2 regions of the Clostridium sp. LIBA-8553 genome follow, and region 2 is predicted to be linked to the other one. Evidence: riboswitches for the same ligand, from Rfam matches in the RefSeq annotation. Region 2 holds a riboswitch; the other holds the start of a gene.
What was found. A riboswitch is a leader RNA that binds a small molecule or an ion and turns the genes downstream of it on or off. The one in region 2 is predicted to bind lysine.
Positions count from the first base shown of each region.

Region 1 (4,224 bases), 1.7 Mb from region 2:
AGGTGCTAATGCCATGGAACAAAGTTTTAAATCAGGCAAAATAGTCAATTTAGAATCTGTAGATACAATTGCAGATGGTATTGCTGTAAAGAGACCCGGTGATTTGACTTTTAATTTTATAAAAGAATATGTAGATGATATAATAACCGTTTCAGATCATGAAATAGTTGAAGCTTTCTTTACCTTAAGTGAAAAGCACAAACTTTTAGCAGAAGCTTCTGGTGCTGTTTCATTAGCAGCCTCTTCTAAGTTGAAATTTAAAGATAAGAATGTAGTATCAATAATAAGTGGTGGTAATATAGACATGGTTACCATAACTTCATTAATAAATAGTGCCTTAGTAGCTAAAGGTAGACTTTTTGGATTCAGTTTAGAAGTTCCTCATAAACCAGGACAAATTTTAAAAATCGCAAAAATTCTTGCTGATGTAAATGCTAATATAGTAAAACTTGAACATGATCATTTTAAAGCAATAGATGCTCTAAAAAATATGGTTATAGAAATAACATTAGAAACTAATGGACATTCTCACATTGAGGAAATTAAAAAGGCTCTAACTGATCAGAACTATGTAATTAAGCAAATTTATTAATATAAAAATAATAAACAAAAGAGATAGAATTTTAACTAATTAAAGTTTTATCTCTTTATTATTTAAAATGTTCTACTTCTCTACTCTACATATTAAATAAAAGCTAATAAAAAAGAGCCTATTTGAATAGACTCCTTTTTTGAAAGTGTATATTATTAAAAATTATCTCTACTTAAATCAACATCTTCTAATTTTATTAATTTAGTATGATATTTAAATTTGTAATAAAATAATAAAGCTAAGAATAAAGGAATTCCTATGTATGATGAAATTAATCCACCCCAGTCTATTCCATTTCTAACATCTAAATAAGCATATCCTTGCCCCAAAACAATTATGCCACATAATATTAAAGCAATTATAGGTCCAAGTGGGAATAATTTAGCTTTATAAACTAATTTACTCATATCTTTCCCTTGTGCCACATAAGCTCTTCTAAATCTATAGTGACATATTGCAATACCAAGCCATGCTATAAATCCTGATAAACCAGATGCTGCTACAAGCCATACATATACAGTATTCTCAGCATAAATGCCTGTTAAAAAACATAAACTAGCAATTATTGTTGTTACTATGATTGCATTAACCGGCACCCCTCTAGAATTTGTTTTTCCAAATATTTTTGGTGCCATTCCATTCTTAGCCATAGCATAAAGCATTCTACTTGATGCATACATTCCAGAGTTACCAGCTGATAAAACTGATGTAAGTATTATCGCATTCATAACTGATGCTGCACCAGCTAGTCCAATTTTTTCAAATACTACTGTGAAAGCACTTGTTTCTACTCCTGCTTGAGCATTAGGTACTAAAGCTCCGATTACTAAGATTGTTCCTAAGTAAAATAATAATATTCTCCAAAAGATTGTGTTAACAGCTTTAGGTACATTCTTTTCAGGGTTTTCACTTTCTCCAGCAGCAACCCCTACCAACTCAGTTCCTTGGAATGAGAAACCAGCTATTAAGAAAATCATAAATATAGATTTTGCTCCTCCAATAAATGGACCTCCATTAGCATAAAAGTTTTTAAAACCTACTTTTTCTCCACCAATTATTCCAAATATCATAAGCACACCTACTATTAAGAAAATAATAACAGTAGCTACTTTTACTGTTGCAAACCAGAATTCTGATTCTCCATAAGCTTTAGCAGACAATAAATTAAGACCTAATATAATTACTAAGAATAAAGCACTCCATACTATAGCTGGAACGTTTGGAAACCAGAATTTCATTAATAAAGAACCTGCAACCATTTCTGCTGCTATTGTTATAGCCCAGTTATACCAATAGTTCCAACCTAAGGCAAATCCGAAGGCTGGATCTACAAATTTTGTTGCATAAGTTCCAAAAGAACCTGTCTCTGGCATATATGTTGCCATTTCACCTAAGCTTGTACATAAGAAATAAACCATTATTCCTATTACTCCATAAGCCACAAAGGCTCCTCCAACGCCTGCTTGATGTAAAGTATCTCCCATTGCTAAGAAAATACCTGTACCTATGGCTCCTCCCATAGCAATCATACTAAGGTGTCTTGATTTCAACCCTCTTTTTAGATTAGTATTTTGTTCCTGACTCATTTTTAGTCCTCCTTATGGTTTTAATAATTAAGCCATAAGTGATAACTAAGTTTCGCTAACAAAAGAAACCCTTAAGCGTGGTTTCATGCTTAAGGGTTTGTAAAGTCTTATACAATACTCTTCTTTCATGATAGCACACCACAAAATTAATTGTGACAGTGTTACATATATTATATGTAACCCCAACCTAATAGAATTAAAGCCTCTTCTAATGGTTTCGGCGATTCATCCTTTCACTTTGCTTCACAGTGCTTACCTCTGCAAAGATACTATTAATCATCGCGCCTCTATCTCAGTTATTCACTTTCTATTAATAATTATGATGTTAAATTCATAAATTGTCAATTATTTTTTCGTAACAATTAAATCCAATTTTAAAATTACACTTGTAAAAATAATATATTTTATAAGTAAAAATTAATAGTTAACCTTGACTTTAAATATTAATTATAGTAATATGTACTCATATTAAAAACATGTGTATTCAATAAAAATACAAAAGGGGGCTATTATGAAAAATTTATCTTTAATAAAAAGAATATTTTTTGCAATTATTTTAGGAATACTGATTGGGCTAGGTTGTTCCTATATAAATTTTGATATACCCGTTAGGGCGTTAATGACCTTCAATGGACTATTTGGAAACTTACTTAGTTTTTTAATACCACTTATAATAGTTGGATTTATAGTACCTGGAATTGCATCTTTAGGAAATAAATCAGGGAAAGGACTTTTAGTAACAACTTTAATCGCATATGCATCAACATTTTTAATAGGTATAATAACATTCTTTATAGGACGTTCATTACTTCCTAAATTTATAGTAAGTGCTTCTTTAAGCACTAGTTCTGTAAATGTTGAACCGTACTTTACAATTGACATACCTCCAATGTTTAGTGTTATGTCTGCCTTAGCTTTTGCATTCCTACTAGGTATAGGAATATCAAGAATAAAAAATAGTTACTTATTAAAAGTATCTGAAGAGTTTAATCATGTTGTTTCATTAACAATAAAAAATCTTTTAATACCATTAGTTCCAGTATATATTCTTTCAATATTTGCTAAATTAAGTTATAATGGTGAGATATTTACTACTTTAAAATCCTTTGGACTTGTTTACGTCGTTCTTTTCTCAATACAAGGAGCTTATTTATTAGTTCAATATATTTTATCTGGAACTATAAAGAAACAAAATCCATTTAAATTATTAAAAAATATGGTTCCTGCATATATGACAGCTTTAGGTACTCAATCATCAGCAGCTACAATTCCAGTCACTTTAAACTGCACTAAAGAAAATGGTGTTGATGAAGATGTTTCAGACTTTGTTATACCTTTATGCGCTACAATAAACTTAGCTGGTGATACTATAACTTTAGTACTTGCTTCTATGGCTGTAATGTATATGAAAGGACAAGTTCCAACATTATCACTTATGTTACCTTTCATAGTTATGTTAGGAGTGACTATGGTAGCAGCACCTGGAGTACCTGGTGGTGGCGTTATGGCTTCTCTAGGTTTACTTGAAAGTATGCTTGGATTTGGTAATGTGGAAAAATCATTAATGATAGCATTACACGCCGCACAAGATAGCTTTGGTACAGCAACAAACGTAACTGGTGATGGAGCTATAGCCATAATAGTAGAATCGATATTAAAAAGAACTAAAAACTCGAATCTTAAAATTGAAGAGGTTGAAAAAGACTTTCTTCCAGAGGCTAGCTGTAATTAAAAAAAAAATGACTATGAGAAATTCTCATAGTCATTTTTTATTTAATAATTATATTATTGCTTTTTGGGAATAACTGATCATATAAAGCATCAAATCCCTCATCAGCTAATACTACTTCAGTATCATCATTTACATAGAATTGATTCATAGTATTCATTATAAGCTCATATTTTTTTAGATTACCTTCCTCAAGTAAAACCTCATAAAGATATGCTAAGTGGTTTTGCATATACTCTTGCATACTCTTCATTTCTTCATCAGAAATTTTATTTTCCTTATGAAGCTTACTTACAGGTCCATTCTTAAAAATAAAA
Region 1 covers NZ_CM173489.1:1,663,119-1,667,342, forward strand. The annotation lists gene ilvA (threonine ammonia-lyase) at 1-592, shown strand, start outside; gene AC2JAQ_RS07380 (amino acid permease) at 748-2,178, opposite strand; lysine riboswitch at 2,302-2,476, opposite strand; gene AC2JAQ_RS07385 (dicarboxylate/amino acid:cation symporter) at 2,690-3,910, shown strand; gene AC2JAQ_RS07390 (hypothetical protein) at 3,948-4,224, opposite strand, start outside.
Region 1: another riboswitch for lysine. It lies ahead of AC2JAQ_RS07380 (amino acid permease); the one in region 2 lies ahead of AC2JAQ_RS15235 (Na+/H+ antiporter NhaC family protein).

Region 2 (4,224 bases):
TATGCATCATAGTATTCGAACTATTAGGCCGTTCTAGTGCCTTCTTTGCTTGTATAGCAGCTATGATGTGTATGCAAGATACTGTTGAGAACTCTTATAAAATGGGAAAAAACAGAATGCTTGGAACTTCTATAGGTGCTGTTGTGGGACTAACTCTCACAGCAATATTTAATCTATTAGACTTACAACATTTTATTATTTATGCACTTTTAACAGCAATAGGTACCACTATAGCTATCTATCTATGTATCTTATTTAATTGTAAAGGTGCAGTAAATAGTGCTTGTATCGTTGTATTTGCTATAATGACCAGCTTAAAGGGAGTTGGCTCATATAATTATGCTTTTAATAGAATTCTAGATACATTTATTGGAGTTATAATTGGTATATTAGTTAATAGACTTGTATATCCTTATTCAAAGACAACAGAAGAGGATACCAATTAAAAATATGCTGCAATATAAAAAAGAGAAGGTTATAGCCTTCTCTTTTTTATATTTAATTATTACTAGTAGTTTGTTCTACCTTCTTACCAAATATCATTGTTAATATGAATAAAGCTATTAAAGCTATAGGTAAGACTATCCAGAAGCTTAATCCTAGACCAGCCGGTATATATCCAAATACTACAGTTATTATTCCAACAAAGATTGAATACCATATTTGTGTTCTAACGTGTTCTATATGATCACAACCCGCTCCTGTTGAAGAAAGGATTGTTGTATCAGATATAGGTGAACAATGATCTCCAAAAATTGCTCCTGTTAATACAGCTGATGTACTAACTATTACAAACTGCCATTCTGGATTTATAGCAAAAGCTAGTGGAATTGCTAATGGCATTAGTATTCCCATGGTTCCATAGGCTGTACCTGTTGCAAAGGCTATTACTGAACCTAAAATAAATATTATAGCAGGTAATAAGAATGCTGGTATCGTATCTGATAAAACTCCAACTAAATAAGATGCTGTTCCTAACTCCTTAATTACAGAGCTTAATGACCAAGCTAATATAAGAATTACTCCTGTTATTAGAAGTCCCTTCATTCCTTCAACCCATATTCCTATACCTTCTGAAATAGTAAATATCTTTCTGCACACACCTAATGCAAGTGCAACTATAGTTGCTAACAATGCTGATTGAAATAAGACTACCGAAGCATCAGCATTTGAGAATGCTGCTTGTATTCCAGCAAAACTTAAAGGTGCGTTATTCATAAGTTCTATTATTGCTAAATCTTCTCCACCCATTATAGTGACCCATCCACTATAATAAAATCCTACTAAAGATGAACCTATTAAAACACCAATCGGTATTATAGCATTCCAAATGCTTAACTTGATTCCTTTTATAGGTTCTAAATCTTCACTATCTGATGAAGTTTCTGTTGTTGATAAAACTTCTCCTCTTCTAGCTCTTCTTTCAGCTTTAAGCATCGGTCCAAACTCTCTTAAAGTAATAGCTGATATAACAACAAAAGCTAAAATTAATATGTTATAAAATCTATATGGTATTGTTTCTAAAAATACTCCAAAACCATCGGCTTCTATTCCTACACTCTTTAAAGCATCACCGATTAATCCTACCTCTAATCCTATCCAAGTTGATATTATAGCTAAACCTGCAATTGGAGCTGCTGTGGCATCTATAATAAAAGCTAACTTTTCTCTTGAAACTCCTAATTTATCTGTAACTGGTCTCATTATTGGGCCTACTATTAATGAGTTAGCATAATCATCAAAGAAAACTGCTAGTCCTAAAAGCCAAGTTGTAAGTTGTGCACTCTTAACTGTTTTAGCTTTTCTTGCTAAAGCCTCAGCTATAGCCTTTGCACCACCCATTTTAGCTACTAAATGAATTACCCCTCCAATAACTAAAACCTGAAGAATGATTCCTGCATTCCAAGGATCTGCTAAAGAATTTAAAGCTCTATAAGTAAAATCTATAAATCCTTGTGTCAGAGCTGTAAGTATATTAAATCCATTCAATTGAAGCATTATACATCCCGTCATCGTTCCTATAAATAAAGAAACTATAACATTCTTAGTTATAAAAGCTAGAACAATTGAAACTAATGGTGGTAATACTGTCCATAATCCAAATTTTGCTGAATTTACAGCTGCAACGTCTTCTGTAGCGAAAACTAAAGTTGAACATAGCATTGTCATAACAAAAACTGCTAAAAACACTTGAAATCTTGTTCTATTTCTCATTTTTAAATCCCCCTTAAATACTTAGTGAATTAATTTAAAGAGGCATTCTTTTTAAGAATTACTTATCTCTAAATATAAAAAAAGACCTTAGGCTTAATCAACCTAAGGCCTTAATAATTACAAAATTTATTTTTCAAACAAATTAATCATTACTAAATACAATTCCCTAAGATGATAGCACTTCACAATTTTTCTGTGACAGTGTTGTATATATTTTATACAACCCCAGCATTTAGCATCAAAGCTTTAGCTAAAAACTTCGGCGATAATCCCTTTTCTAATACTTCTACGTTGCTTAACTCCATATTAGTACTCTTGATTTCTCGCGCCTCTACCTCTTTTAAAACTATTCACTTTTCTAATTATTATATTGTATACATTTATACAGTATAAATATATTTTTTTCAAGTATTTAAGAAGTTTATTAACTATTTATTAAAAAAATCCTGATTTTATTATAGAAATCAATAACCACAAACCTAATATTCCTGCTACTACAAAGCCTATTAATCCTAAAATAGGAACACCCTGAAAAGTTGGTCCTGTTTTAGCATTAACTATTAACGATGAGCCTATTACCATGCATCCTACAATTAAAGCAAATGCTATTCTATTCACCATTCTATTTAAATCTGCAAGAGGCCTATCTAAGCCTTTCATTTCAATTTGTAATTTAGCTCTTCCTTTAGTTAAACTATCTACAAGCTCTGAGAACTTAGTTGGAACTTCCAAACTTTTTGATGCAAATTTATAAGTTCCCATTATGATTTTATCTTTATTTAAACTTTTTAAAATTTCTTCTTTATTTCTTTCCTTTATATAAGGAAAAATACACTCCATAATTTCTAAATCAGGATCAATCTTACTAACAACACCTTCTAATATAACAATTGACCTCACAAGAGTAGTCATTTCTCTAGGAAACTGAATATTATTTCTTCCTGATATCTCGAATATTTCTTTAAACAAGTCGGATATTTTTATACTTTTTAAGGATGCATTTATATATTTTAAAACTATATTATTTAAATCTTCATATAAAACTGAATTTTTAACTGGCCCTTTTTTTATTCCTATAGCATTTACAAAATCAACCAAAGTATCAATATCCTCTAAAGCCATAGCCGTCATAGCCTTGTTAAGCCATCTTTTTATATTAGAATCTAATTCTCCAACCAATCCAAAATCTATAAAATATATTTTTCCATCTTTAATAAATAAATTTCCCGGATGAGGATCTCCATGGAAGAATCCGTCTTCAAGAACTTGTTTAAAAAAAGAATTTGCAAGCTTATTAGCAATATCTTCACATTGATATCCTTCACTTTCTAAAACATCAAAATCAGTTATTTTGCATCCATCTATGTATTCCATAGTCAAAATTTTCTTGGAAGTAAGTCTATCTATAACTCTTGGAACTCCAACACAAGCCACATCCTTATTTAAATCGTGAAATCTTTCTGTATTCTTAGCCTCTTTCACAAAATCAAGCTCATTTAATGTAGCATCTTCAATTTCCTTGAAAGCCTCAAAAGGATTAATTAATGTATTTGATACATGAGAGGATGTAAATCTGCTTAATCTTCTTAGTATGCTTAAATCTAGCTTCATCTTCTCATCAATTTTATAATGTTGAACCTTAACAACTACATCTTTCCCATCTCTTAACTTGGCTTTATGAACCTGAGCAATTGAAGCTGAAGCTAATGGAGTTTCACTAAATTCTAAAAAATATGTATTTATATCAGTCCCAAAGGACTCGTAAAATATTTCTTTAACCTTATTAAAATCCGTTATTTCATTACTGTCTTGAAGCTTTTCTAACTCCTTAATATAAGCTTTAGGAAGTAAATCTGGTCTTGTACTTAATATTTGTCCAATCTTAACAAAAGTTGCTCCCAACTCCTCAAGTGCCTCTCTAAATGCTTGTGGTCTAGGCTCAATCTTTTTACTTTTAGGCAATTTGCTAGAAACTAAAAAGTCAAAACCATAGTAAGTAAAAACTCTCAC
Region 2 covers NZ_CM173489.1:3,343,992-3,348,215, forward strand. The annotation lists gene AC2JAQ_RS15230 (FUSC family protein) at 1-446, shown strand, start outside; gene AC2JAQ_RS15235 (Na+/H+ antiporter NhaC family protein) at 499-2,214, opposite strand; lysine riboswitch at 2,382-2,556, opposite strand; gene AC2JAQ_RS15240 (ABC1 kinase family protein) at 2,650-4,224, opposite strand, start outside.